Regions from separate parts of the Actinomadura geliboluensis genome, predicted to be linked through region 3. Evidence: riboswitches for the same ligand, from Rfam matches in the RefSeq annotation. Region 3 holds a riboswitch; each other region holds the start of a gene.
What was found. Region 3 has a riboswitch for cobalamin ahead of bluB (5,6-dimethylbenzimidazole synthase). Riboswitches for the same ligand answer to the same signal wherever they lie in the genome.

Region 1 (4,067 bases), on a different contig from region 3:
AGGACGAGGTCCGCTGCTACTCGCTGGCCACCGGACGGCAGATCTGGACCCGAGGCGACCAGACGCTCATCGGCCCAACGCTCATCTACACGATGGCCGGCTCCCGCATGGTCGCCATGGACGAGTCCCAGACGGTCAAGTGGACCTACAACGCACCGGCGAAATACCGATTCCCCGAACTCATGGTGTCGGCCGACAGGCTGCTGGCTCTCAGCGGGGATCGAACGATCACCGGCCTGGACCCCACCACCGGCCGCCGCCTCTGGATCCGCCAGTGGCCGCAGGCGTCGTCCATCATTCTCATCGGCATCCAGGGGCGCACCCTCCTTGGCCAGACGACCACGGAGAAAGGCGAGAACCGGTACCACGCGCTCAACATCACCACGGGCGCCGTCCGATGGTCCAAGCCGCGCGAGACGATGCTCATGGTGCCGGGCGACGGTGACCTGATCTTCAGCAGTTCCTCCCACACCACTCTCGACGCGTTGTCGGTCGACACCGGCCAGAAGGCCTGGAGCGCCGACCTTCCCAACGCCGCAAGGGCCCCGGACAACAAGGACGCGCTCTCCCTCAACGCGACCGTGGCCAATGGGCTGGTCTACCTGAACGGGCCGACCATCTACGCCCTGGACGCGGCCACCGGCCGACAACGGTGGACCTACACGCCGACCTCACCGGGCGGCCACGCCTTCCTACTCGACGGAAGATGCGCCTACATCTTGGACAGCCCGCATCTTGTCGCCCTCGATGCCCGCACCGGCAAGCGTCTCTGGTCCGTCAACACCCCCGCGTCCAAGACCGTCCCACTGATCGCCGCCGGCGGGCTGATCTGCACCGGCGTGGCAGGCACCACGGACTCGGGGCTCTATGCGTGGGACGCCAAGACCGGCGAAATCATCTGGAACTACCCCACAACAACCCCCGTCTCTACCAAGCAATGGGAATTCAGCACCAGCGGCTCCATCCTCGCCGCCGCACACGGCAACGCACTCCTCGCCTTTCGCCTCGTCTGAACTGGTGTCCATCCCGAACGGCGACCGCATGTGATCAAATGATGGCATGAACGCGATCTGGGGAAGCGTCGTCGCCGTGGTGGGCACACTGCTAGGCGTGCTGGTCTCTGCCATGACTCAGCGATGGAACTCCACCCGTTCCGAGCGCCTCACACGGGAGCGGCAGCTATGGGAGGAACAACTCACCGCGTTCAGCAGCTTCGCCGGCGCGCTCGTCGACTATCGCCGCGCCGAGTACGACCGTGCCCACAGAAGTTTGGACGCACCTGATTCCACTGCCCATCACGACGCTCGCGAAGAATCCTATCGCGCACGCGCAACAGCCCAGCAGGAATTGTTCCGCGTTCAACTTCTGTCCGACAGTACTGGGCTGTTCCAATTGGCGGAGCAGGCTTTCGTCGCCACCGAGGAGATTCACGAAGCAGCCACCAAAGAGGAAGTGAAACACAGCGGCGAGCGGGCAAAGCAGGCACTCGCCATCTTCGTTGAAGAGGCAGGGGGTCTGGTCCGCAGACCACATTGGCCGTCGGCCGGTGTGCAGGGCTAGACTCGTTGTGCGGATGGTTCACCCGCGCCCTGGTGGTGCGGGTGTCGTAAGAGGGAACCCGGTGAGAATCCGGGACTGCCCCGCAGCGGTGAGCGGGAACGACCGCCGTCATAGGCACTGGGCCCACGGTCTGGGAAGCGACGGCCAGTAGGACGCCCTACTCCGGTAGGAGCGACGTCCGCGAGTCCGAAGACCTGCCTCCGCCCGCGCGCCGGCCGGCGCGCGGTGGTCTGCGGCCTCGTGGGAGGGTCGGCGGCCGGCGCACACGCATGCACGGCGTGGGTCCGTCCCCTTCCGCAGCGCCGCCTGTGGCACAGCGAGGGAAGCCGCCATGAGAACCACGATCCTCGGATATCCCCGTATCGGGGCGAACCGTGAACTGAAGTCCGCCACCGAGGGCTACTGGGCCGGACGCATCGACGCCTCCGCCCTGGAGGTGGCCGTCGCGGACCTGCGCGGCTCCGTGTGGAGGGAACTGCACGACGCGGGCCTGGACATGGTCCCGTCCAACACGTTCTCCTACTACGACCAGGTGCTCGACACCAGCGTGCTGGTCGACGCGGTACCCGACCGCTACCGGCACCTGGACGGGCTGGACCGGTACTTCGCCATGGCGCGCGGCGTCCAGGACGTCCCAGCGCTGGAGATGACCAAGTGGTTCGACACCAACTACCACTACATCGTCCCCGAACTCGGTCCGGACACCCGGTTCCGGCTGGCCGAGGGCGCCGACGCCAAACCGCTGGCGGAGTATCGGCAGGCCAAGGCGCTGGGCATCGAGACGCGGCCGGTGCTCGTCGGCCCCCTCACGTACCTGCTGCTCGCCAAATCCGCTCCGGGGGCGCCCGCGGGGTTCCGTCCGCTCGACCTGCTCGACGGGCTGGTGGACGTGTACGCGGAGCTGCTGGAGAGGCTGGCCGGGGCCGGCACCGATTGGGTGCAGTTGGACGAGCCCGTCCTGGTCGGTGACCGGACCGACGAGGAACTCGCCGCGCTCGAACGCGCCTACGCGCGGCTGGGCGGGCTGCCGGCCAGGCCGCGCCTGCTCGTCGCCACCTACTTCGGCACGGTCGGCGCCGACGCGCTGCGCATCCTCGGCGGCACCCGTGTGGAGGCCGTCGGCCTCGACCTCGTCGCCGGGCCGCGCAACGTGGACGTGCTCGCCTCGATCGGCGGGCTGCCGCGCAAGACCGTCGTCGCGGGCGTGGTGGACGGCCGCAACGTCTGGCGCGCCGAACCGCACCGCGCCAAGGCCGCCTACGCGGTGCTGCTGGGCCTGGCCGACCAGGTGATCGTGAGCACCTCCTGCTCACTGCAGCACGTCCCGATCGACCTGGACGCCGAGACCGGCCTCGATCCGGCGGTGCGGGAACGGCTGGCGTTCGCGCGGCAGAAGGTCGCCGAGGTCGTCGCACTCGGCGAGGCGCTGCGCCTGGAGAAGCCTCCCGCCGACGCTCGGGCGCAGGCTCCTTCGCCGGACGTCGACGACGGCGTCCGGGCCCGCGTGGCCACGCTCGCCGACGCTCGCCGCGGTGACCGCGCCACCCGGTTCGCCGCCCAGCGGGACGCGCTGAAGCTGCCCGAGCTGGCGACGACCACGATCGGCTCCTTCCCGCAGACCTCCGCCATCCGCAAGGTCCGCGCCGACCACCGGGCGGGCCGTATCACCGACGACGCCTACGAAGCGGCGATGCGGGACGAGATCGCCCGGGTCATCGCGCTGCAGGAGGACCTCGGGCTCGACGTGCTCGTCCACGGCGAACCCGAACGCAACGACATGGTCCAGTACTTCGCCGAGCGGCTCGACGGCTACGCCGCCACCGAGCACGGATGGGTGCAGTCCTACGGCTCCCGGTACGTGCGGCCGCCGATCCTGCACGGCGACGTCGCCCGTCCCCGGCCGATGACCGTCGCATGGGCCGCCTACGCGCAGTCGCTGACGGGCAAGCCGGTCAAGGGCATGCTGACCGGCCCGGTCACCATGCTCGCCTGGTCGTTCGTCCGCGACGACCAGCCGCTCGCCGACACCGCCCGCCAGGTCGCCCTCGCGCTGCGCGACGAGATCGCCGATCTGGAGGCGGCCGCCATCCGGATCGTCCAGGTCGACGAACCCGCGCTGCGGGAACTGCTGCCCCTGCGCCGGGCCGACCGCGCCGCCTACCTCCGCTGGGCCGTCGCCGCGTTCCGGCTGGCCACCTCAGGGGCCGCCGACACCACCCAGGTCCACACCCACATGTGCTACTCCGAGTTCGGCGAGATCATCGACGCGATCGGTGATCTGGACGCCGACGTCACCAGCGTCGAGGCCGCCCGCTCGCACATGGAACTGGTCGCCGACCTGCGCGCCGCCGGCTACGCCAACGGCATCGGACCCGGCGTCTACGACATCCACTCTCCGCGCGTCCCGGCCGTCGAGGAGATCGAGGCGAACCTGCGCCGCGCGCTGCAGGCCGTCGAGCCCGCCAGGCTCTGGGTCAATCCCGACTGCGGCCTGAAGACCCGCGGCT
Region 2 (4,067 bases), on a different contig from region 3:
GGCCCGCGTCGCGGAGGCGGGCCAGCAGCCGGACGGTGCTCGCCGGGGTGTCGAGCCCGACGGCGTTCCCGACGCGCGAGTGCTTGGTCGGGTACGCCGACAGCATCACGGCGACGCGGCGCTCGGGGGGCGGAGTGTGCCGCAGGCGGCCGTGCCGGACGGCGATCCCGGCGACGCGCGCGGCCCGCTCCGGGTCGGCCCGGTACACGGTGAGGCCGTCCTCGTCGATCTCCTTGAACGAGAACGGGACGGTGATGATGCGGCCGTCGAACTCGGGGATCGCGACCTGCGACGCGGCGTCCAGCGGGGACAGCCCGTCGTCGCTCGCCTCCCAGTCGGCGCGGCTCGTGGTGAGGCACAGGCCCTGCAGGATCGGGACGTCGAGCGCGGCGAGGGCGCCGACGTCCCACGCCTCGTCGTCGCCGCCGGCCCCGGCGGTCGCGGGCTTGGACCCGCCCGCCGCGAGGACGGTCACGACCAGCACGTCCGCCCGGCGGAGGGTGTCGAGCAGCTCGGGTTCGGCGGTGCGCAGGGACGAGCAGAAGACGGGCATGGCCTGCCCGCCCGCGTCCTCGACGGCCGCGCACAGCGCCTCGGCGAACGCGGTGTTCCCGGCCATGTGGTGGGCGCGGTAGTAGAGCACGCCGACGACGGGGCCCTCGGTGGTGCGGGGCTCGCGTTCGAGCCGTCCCCACGTCGGCGTGGCGGCCGGGGGCGCGAACCCGCGCCCGGTCAGCAGCAGGGTGTCGGTGAGGAACGCGTGCAGCTCGGCGAGGTTGGCGGGCCCGCCGTGCGCGAGGTAGGCGTGGGCTTCGGCGCACACGCCGCCGGCGACCCCGCCGCGGAGCCGGGACAGCTCCATCAGCTCGGCGTCGGGGGCCTGCTCGCCGCCGAGGACGACGACCGGGCGGGGGCCGGCGAGCAGCGCGTCGAGCCCGTCCTCCCAGGCGCGCCGGCCGCCGAGCAGCCGGACCACGACGACGTCGGCGCCCTCGGTCAGGCCGGGCAGGTCGGCGGCGGTGAGCCGGGCGGGATTGCCGAGGCGGTAGGCGGCGCCGGACGCGCGGGCGCTCAGCAGATCGGTGTCGGACGTCGACAGCAGCAGCACGGTGCCAGCGGACACGGCCGTTCCTCCCCTGGGGTCCTCGCCCCGGTAGCGGGTGTCGCGACGGCAGGAGTCTCCTGGCTCCCGGATCGATGCTCGCCCCGGCCTTCCCGTCCGTGCGGACAGTGGCCTCAAGCGGGGTTCGCTCCCCGGTCACAGTGGCGGGACCGCGCCGGATTCACACCGGCTTCCTCCCATTGCCATCGCCTGGGGAGAAGAGTACGGCAGCGCGGCCCGCCCGCAAAGTGTGGTTAACATCCTCCCCGTGCCGATTGCCAGACCGCACGCCGACGCGTGCCCCGGTGCGCTGCGCACCCACGACGCCGCCGACGGACCGCTGGCGCGCGTCCGGGTGCCGGGCGGCGCGGTGTCGTCCGCGCAGCTCGGAGTGCTCGGCACCGCCGCCCGCGAGCTGGGCCGCGACGTGATCGAACTCACCTCGCGCGGCAACGCGCAGCTGCGCGGCGTCCGCGATCCGGCGGCGCTCGCGGCGCGCCTGGAGGCGGCGGGGCTGCTGCCGTCGCCGTCCCACGAGCGGGTGCGCAACATCGTCGCGTCCCCGCTCGGCGGGCGCGGCCCGCGCGGCGTGCTGGCGACGGATCCGCTGGTCACGGCCCTCGACCGGGTGCTGTGCGCGAACCCGCGGCTGGCCGGTCTGCCGGGCCGCTTCCTGTTCGCGCTGGACGACGGCACCGGCGACGCCGCCGGCCTGGACGCCGACCTGACCTACGCGCCGGACGGCCTCCACATCGCCGGGACGCGGGTCTCCCTTCCGGCCGGTGACGCGGTCGCGCTGCTGGTCGCGGCTGCGGAGGGATTCCTCGACGTCCGGGGGGACGCGTGGCGGGTGGCGGAGGTGCCGGACGGCGCGCGGCTCATCGCCGGGCGGCTCGGCGCGAGCGCGGAAGAGCCCGGCGCGCCTCCTGAGCCCCGGCCGCCGCGCGCCGGGGTCGTCCGGCAGCGGGACGGGCTCGTCGCGCTGGAGGTCGTGCCGCCGCTCGGGCGGATGTCGGGCGCGCAGGCCGAGGCGCTCGCCGGGGTCTCCGGCAGCGTGCGGATCACGCCGTGGCGGAGCGCCGTGCTGCGGGACCTGGCCTCCGGCGAGGCGGGAGAGGTCGCGGCGGTGCTGGCTGAGGCGAGGTTCGCGGTCGACGCCGCGTCGCCATGGGTCGGCGTCACCGCCTGCACGGGGAGCCCCGGTTGCGCGAAGTCGCGCGGCGATGTGCTGGGCGCGGCGCGGCGGTGGGTCGCCGGGCTGGAGCGCGCACCCGAGACGCCCGTCCACTGGACGGGATGCGAGCGGCACTGCGGGACGCCCCGCGGCCCCGTCGTGCTGAGAGCGCCTGAGTCGGCTGAGAACGGCTGAGTCGTGCTGAACATGCTTGAGGAGCAGCGGTGATGGAGTACGTCCGGGACGGCGCCGAGATCTACCGGCGGTCCTTCGCGACGATCCGCGCGGAGGCCGACCTGTCGGGCCTGCCGGACGACGTCGCGCGGGTCGCGGTGCGGATGATCCACGCCTGCGGGATGACCGACCTCGTCCGGGATCTGGGCTGGTCGCCGGGGGTGGTGGCGCGGGCGCGGGCGGCGCTGCTCGACGGCGCGCCGGTCCTGTGCGACGCGCGGATGGTCGCGTCCGGTATCACGCGCGCGCGGCTGCCGGCGGGCAACGACGTGGTGTGCGCGCTGGGCGAACCGGAGGTGCCCGCGCTGGCGGAGCGGCTCGGCACCACGCGCAGCGCGGCGGCGCTCGACCTGTGGCTGGACCGGCTGGAGGGGTCGGTCGTGGCGATCGGCAACGCGCCGACCGCGCTGTTCCGGCTGCTGGAGCTGGTGGCGGCGGGCGCGGGGCGTCCGGCGGCGGTGCTCGGGATCCCGGTCGGGTTCATCGGCGCGGCCGAGTCGAAGGAGGCGCTCGCCGCGAGCGGGCTCGACCACCTGGTGGTGCGCGGGCGGCGCGGCGGCAGCGCGATGACGGCGGCGGCGGTCAACGCCATCGCCAGTGAGGCGGAGTGATGGCGGGACGGCTGTTCGGCGTGGGCGTCGGCCCCGGCGATCCGGAGCTGGTCACGGTGAAGGCGGCGCGGCTGATCGGCGAGGCGGACGTGGTCGCCTTCCACTGCGCGCGGCACGGCCGCAGCATCGCCCGGTCGGCGGCCGAGCCCTACCTGCGGGACGGCCGGATCGAGGAGCAGCTCGTCTACCCGGTGACGACGGAGACGACCGCCCATCCGGGCGGCTACCAGGGCGCGCTCGACGAGTTCTACGCCGACTGCGCCGCCCGGCTCGCCGCGCACCTCGACGCGGGCCGGACGGTCGTGGTGCTGAGCGAGGGCGACCCGCTGTTCTACGGGTCCTACATGCACCTGCACAAGCGGCTCGCTCCGCACTACCCGGCCGAGGTGGTGCCCGGTGTGACGTCGGTGAGCGCGGCGTCGGCGGCGGCCGGGCGCCCGCTGGCGGAGCGGGAGGAGACGCTGACCGTCCTGCCGGGGACGCTGCCCGGCGACGAGCTGGCCGAGCGGCTGCGCGCGGCGGACGCGGCGGCCGTGCTCAAGCTCGGCCGGACGTTCCCCAAGGTCAGGCAGGCTTTCGAGGACGCGGGCCGGCTCGGCGACGCCTGGTACGTCGAGCGGGCGTCCACCGGCCGGCAGCGGGTCGCGCCGCTCGCCGAGGTCGACCCGGCGGACGTCCCGTACATGTCGCTCGCCCTGCTGACGAGCCCGGCGGAGCGGTCGTTCGAGGCGCCGCCCCCGGCCCGGCCGGAGGGCCCCGGCGGGGTGTGGGTGGTCGGGCTCGGCCCGGCGGGACGGGCCTGGCTCACCCCGGAGGCGCAGGACGTCCTCGCCTCCGCGACCGACCTCGTCGGCTACGGCCCCTACCTGGACCGGGTGCCGCCGAACCCGCGGCAGCGGCGGCACCCGTCCGGGAACCGGGTGGAGGCCGACCGGGCCCGGCACGC
Region 3 (4,067 bases):
CGTACAGTCCCACCCTCCAGCCGAACCGGCGCGTCCTGTGTGAGCCCTCTGGGCTTGGAAAACTGCCAGTTCACGGGCAGAGAGCGCTTGCGGCTGGGACGGTTCTCCTCGGCTGGTTGCCCGCCTGTTTGTTGGTGGCCATGCTCACGAGCGGTCGTGCCGTCTACATGGTCTGGGGGCGTCCGCAGCCCGGGCGGCTGCCACCTGTCGACGCGGCGTGTTCTCAGGTGCTTGCGCGTTGGCTTATCGGCGTGGAGGTGTGCAGGGGCGGGGGAGGGGTGCTTGGTTAGCGGGTTTGGTCGGTTGGGCGGATGAGGATTTCGTTGACCGCTACGTGTTCTGGCTGGGTGAGGGCGTACACGACGGCGTTGGCTATGTCTTCGGGCTGGAGGGTGCGCATGGACGCGGCCATCTGCTGTGCGGCTGCCCGGGTCGCCGGGTCGGAGATGTGGTCGGCCAGTTCGGTCGAGACGAAGCCCGGTTCCACGATCACCACGCGGACGCCCTGGGCGGTCACCTCCTGCCGGAGTGCTTCGGAGAACGCGTTGACGCCGAACTTCGTCGCGGCGTAGACGGCGCCGCCCGCTGATGCGATCCGTCCTGAGGTCGAGGAGACCTGGAGGACGGTGCCCTTGCTCTTCAGCAGGTGCGGAAGGGCCGCGTGGACGGCGTACATCGAGCCGAGCAGGTTCGTTTCGACCATGCGGGTCCATTCGGTGGTGTCGGCGCCTGCGATCGGGCCGCTGAGCATTACCCCGGCGTTGTTCACCAGGACGTCCAGGCCGCCGAAGTGTTCGACGGTCGCCGCTACTGCGGCCTGCACTGACTGCTGGTCTGTGACGTCCAGGTTCAGGGGCAGTACCTCGCCTGGTGCCTTGTCCGCGAGGGTCGCCAGGCGGTCGGCTCGGCGGGCGCCGGCGGCCAGGTTCGCGCCTGCGGCTGACAGGGCCAGTGCGGTTGCCTCGCCTATGCCTGAGGACGCGCCGGTGACCAGGACGATCTTTCCGTCGAGCTTGTCGTTCATGGCTTTCCCTTCGATGTGCGGTCTGCGCTCCGGTCAGACAGTAAGCGGACCGGGTGGTCACCTTAGAGTAGCTCATAAGCGGACCGATTGGTCACGTTAGGTAGAGTGGTCGCCGGAGGAAGGAGCGGCACATGGCCAGGAGCGTCCCGTCGCGCAGTGATGCGGTGCGGAACCGCCGGCTGCTGCTGGACGCGGCGGCCCGGACGTTCGCCGAGCGCGGGGTCGAGGTGTCCATCGGCGAGATCGCGGAGTGCGCCGGGGTGGGCAAGGGCACGGTCTTCCGGCACTTCTCCTCCAAGGCCGACCTGCTGGCGGCGATCATGCTCGGCATGCTGGACGAGCTGGAGAGCACCGGGACCGCGCTGCTGGAGGCCGACGATCCGGGGCGGGCGCTGCGGGAGTTCATGGCCGCCGGGGTGGAGATCTTCGTCAGGGACCGGGCGTTCTGCGAGGTCGTCGGCCGGCCTTCCCTGCAGAGCGAGCAGGTGCGGGAGGCGATCCAGCGGCTGCGCGACGTCGCGGAGGGGATCACCGACCGTGCGCGGCGGCAGGGGGCCGTGCGGCCGGACGTCACCGGCACCGATGTGGTCCTGCTGCTGAGCGGCATCCAGCACACGGCGGCGCCGCTACTGGATCATGAGCCACAGGCTTGGCGGCGTTATCTCGAGCTGGCTCTTGATGGGCTTTCCGCCGAGTCGCGGCCGGACCTGCCGTATCCGCCGCCGGGTCGGTTGTCGCTTGTGGGAGCGGAGGGCGGTCCTGGCGGTTGAGCCTGCCCAGGATTCGTGTCGCCGCTTATGTGATCAGGTACGGGCCTGGTCCTGAACTGCTCGTTTTTGATCACGTGGGGATGCCGGAAGCGGGGACTCAGGTGCCTGCGGGTGGTGTCAGGGGTGGTGAAGGCTTGGTGCGGGCGGTTTTGCGGGAGGTTTTTGAGGAGACGGGGCTGAGCGATGTCTCGGTTGTTCGGCGGATTGCCGTGGAGGAGAAGCCGCATCCGTGTACTGGGGAGTCTCGCCGGACGTCGTTCTTTCATCTTGTCGCGGGGGCCTCTGTGGCTGACGCCTGGGAGCACGTGGTGGATGGTGACGGGGGCGATGCGGGGTTGACGTTCGCCTGCCGGTTCGTGTCGTTGCCGTTGGCGCGGCCGCTCGCAGATGACCAGGGTGCTTGGCTGGGGCTCGTTGATACGGCCTTCGTTCGTGACGACTGACGGCTGTAGAGTCGCCGGTGGCATTGACTGACGCGGGGTGCCCCTTCGTGGGGAGAATCGGGAAGCCGGTGTGAATCCGGCACGGGCCCGCCGCGGTGACCGGGGAGCTGTCGTCCACGCGCGTTTGCGCGGCCACTGGCCGGAAGGCTGGGAAGGCGGGCGGTCCAGCGTCGATCCGGGAGTCCGAAGACCGGCCCCGCTCCACGCGGCCGCCTTGCGGCGGCCCTACGCAGCGGGAGCCTGCCATGGAGCTTTACGACGTCATCCACCGTCGCCGCGATGTGCGCGCCGAGTTCACCGGTGCGCCCATTCCGCGGGACGTCCTCGACCGGGTGCTCGCGGCGGCGCATGCCGCGCCGAGCGTGGGGCTGTCGCAGCCCTGGGATTTCATTCTGGTGAGGGACGTTCGGCTTCGGCGTGCCTTCTATGAGCATGTCCAGGGGGAGAGGGCTGTATTCGCTCGTGACTTGCGAGGGGATGCGGCTGAGCGGTTCGGGAAGATCAAGATTGATGGGGTTCTGGAGTCCACTCTTTCGGTTGTGGTCACGTACGACGCTGCTCGGGGTGGGCCTGCGGTTTTGGGGCGGCATGCGATCGCCGATGCTGGACTGTACTCGGTCTGCCTGGCCATTCAGAACTTGTGGCTGGCCGCTACGGCGGAGGGTTTGGGGGTGGGGTGGGTTTCGTTCTACCGCGAGGTCTTTGTGCGTGAGTTGCTCGGCATTCCGGGGGACGTTCGTCCGGTCGCCTGGCTGTGTCTGGGGCCGGTCAGCCGTCTGCAATCCGCTCCGGATCTCGAACGGCACGGGTGGCGGCAGCGGCGGGAGCTGGATGCCGCCGTTCACCTTGATCGGTGGGCGGGGCGGTCCTGAGGCGGATCGCCATGTGGGCCAGGAAGGCCACGCCGGCCAGCAGGTAGCAGTTGGCGATCGGGGTCAGGAAGATGTGGAAGCCGTATTGGAGCGGGTGGCCGTTGTGGGGCGTCCACCAGAGCGGGGAGAGTGCGAAGAGGGCGTAGGCGGCCAGGGCGGTTTTCCGGTTGTTGTTTCTGAGGAGTACCGCCAGGGCGGGGACGATCCATACCCAGTGGTGCGCCCAGGAGATGGGGGAGACCAGTAGGCCGGTCGCGCCTGTGACGGCTGTGGCGGTCAGCCAGTCGCCTCTTCTTGCCCAGAGGACGGCGATCGTCAAGCCGATCGCGGCGATCGTCAGCGGGATGGCGGTGTACCAGTCACCCACTTCGGCCGTGCCGCGCAATATGCGGTTCAGGGTGCCGTAGGGGGATTGGTTGCTGATGTACGGGACGCCCACCCGGGACGTGTCGTAGAAAGTGTCCAGCCAATAGACGCGGGACGCTTCCGGCGCGATGACGTAGGTCAGCAGGGTGCAGGTGGCGAAGGTGGCCGTGGCGGTCACGGCGTCCTTCGAGCGCCTCGTCAGTAGGAGCAGGACGACGAAGATGGCTGGGGTCAGTTTGATCGCGGTCGCGATGCCGATGGCGATTCCGGCGGGGCGGCCTTGGGCGGCGCGGTGCATGTCGGCCAGGACGAGGGCCAGCAGGAAGAGGTTGACCTGGCCCAGGAAGAACGAGTGGTAGACCGGTTCCAGAAGGAGGCCGCCCGCTACGACGGCGATGAGGGGGACGTGGCGGCCGGTCAGTTTCATCGTGATTCTGCATGCCCATATGAAGGCGGCCAGTGCGGCGAATTGCCAGATCACGCGGGCCAGGGTGAGGGGCAGCAGGGAGAGGGGGGTGAAGAGGGCGGCGAAGAAGGGGGTGTTGGTGAACCAGTGGTCGGCCAGCTGCTCCGTGTAGAGGCGGGTCCCGTC

Region 1: another riboswitch for cobalamin. It lies ahead of metE (5-methyltetrahydropteroyltriglutamate--homocysteine S-methyltransferase); the one in region 3 lies ahead of bluB (5,6-dimethylbenzimidazole synthase).
Region 2: another riboswitch for cobalamin. It lies ahead of cobN (cobaltochelatase subunit CobN); the one in region 3 lies ahead of bluB (5,6-dimethylbenzimidazole synthase).

The regions. Positions count from the first base shown of each region.
Region 1 is NZ_JBICUA010000007.1:322,404-326,470, forward strand. It holds gene ACGFI1_RS23840 (serine/threonine-protein kinase) at 1-1,013, shown strand, start outside; gene ACGFI1_RS23845 (hypothetical protein) at 1,060-1,560, shown strand; cobalamin riboswitch at 1,558-1,775, shown strand; gene metE (5-methyltetrahydropteroyltriglutamate--homocysteine S-methyltransferase) at 1,892-4,067, shown strand, end outside.
Region 2 is NZ_JBICUA010000003.1:747,107-751,173, reverse strand. It holds gene cobN (cobaltochelatase subunit CobN) at 1-1,123, opposite strand, end outside; cobalamin riboswitch at 1,176-1,299, opposite strand; gene ACGFI1_RS13670 (precorrin-3B synthase) at 1,371-2,471, shown strand; gene ACGFI1_RS13665 (precorrin-8X methylmutase) at 2,504-3,121, shown strand; gene ACGFI1_RS13660 (precorrin-2 C(20)-methyltransferase) at 3,121-4,067, shown strand, end outside.
Region 3 is NZ_JBICUA010000023.1:5,595-9,661, forward strand. It holds gene ACGFI1_RS43445 (SDR family NAD(P)-dependent oxidoreductase) at 287-1,024, opposite strand; gene ACGFI1_RS43450 (TetR/AcrR family transcriptional regulator) at 1,156-1,794, shown strand; gene ACGFI1_RS43455 (NUDIX hydrolase) at 1,791-2,237, shown strand; cobalamin riboswitch at 2,256-2,450, shown strand; gene bluB (5,6-dimethylbenzimidazole synthase) at 2,483-3,109, shown strand; gene ACGFI1_RS43465 (glycosyltransferase 87 family protein) at 3,006-4,067, opposite strand, start outside.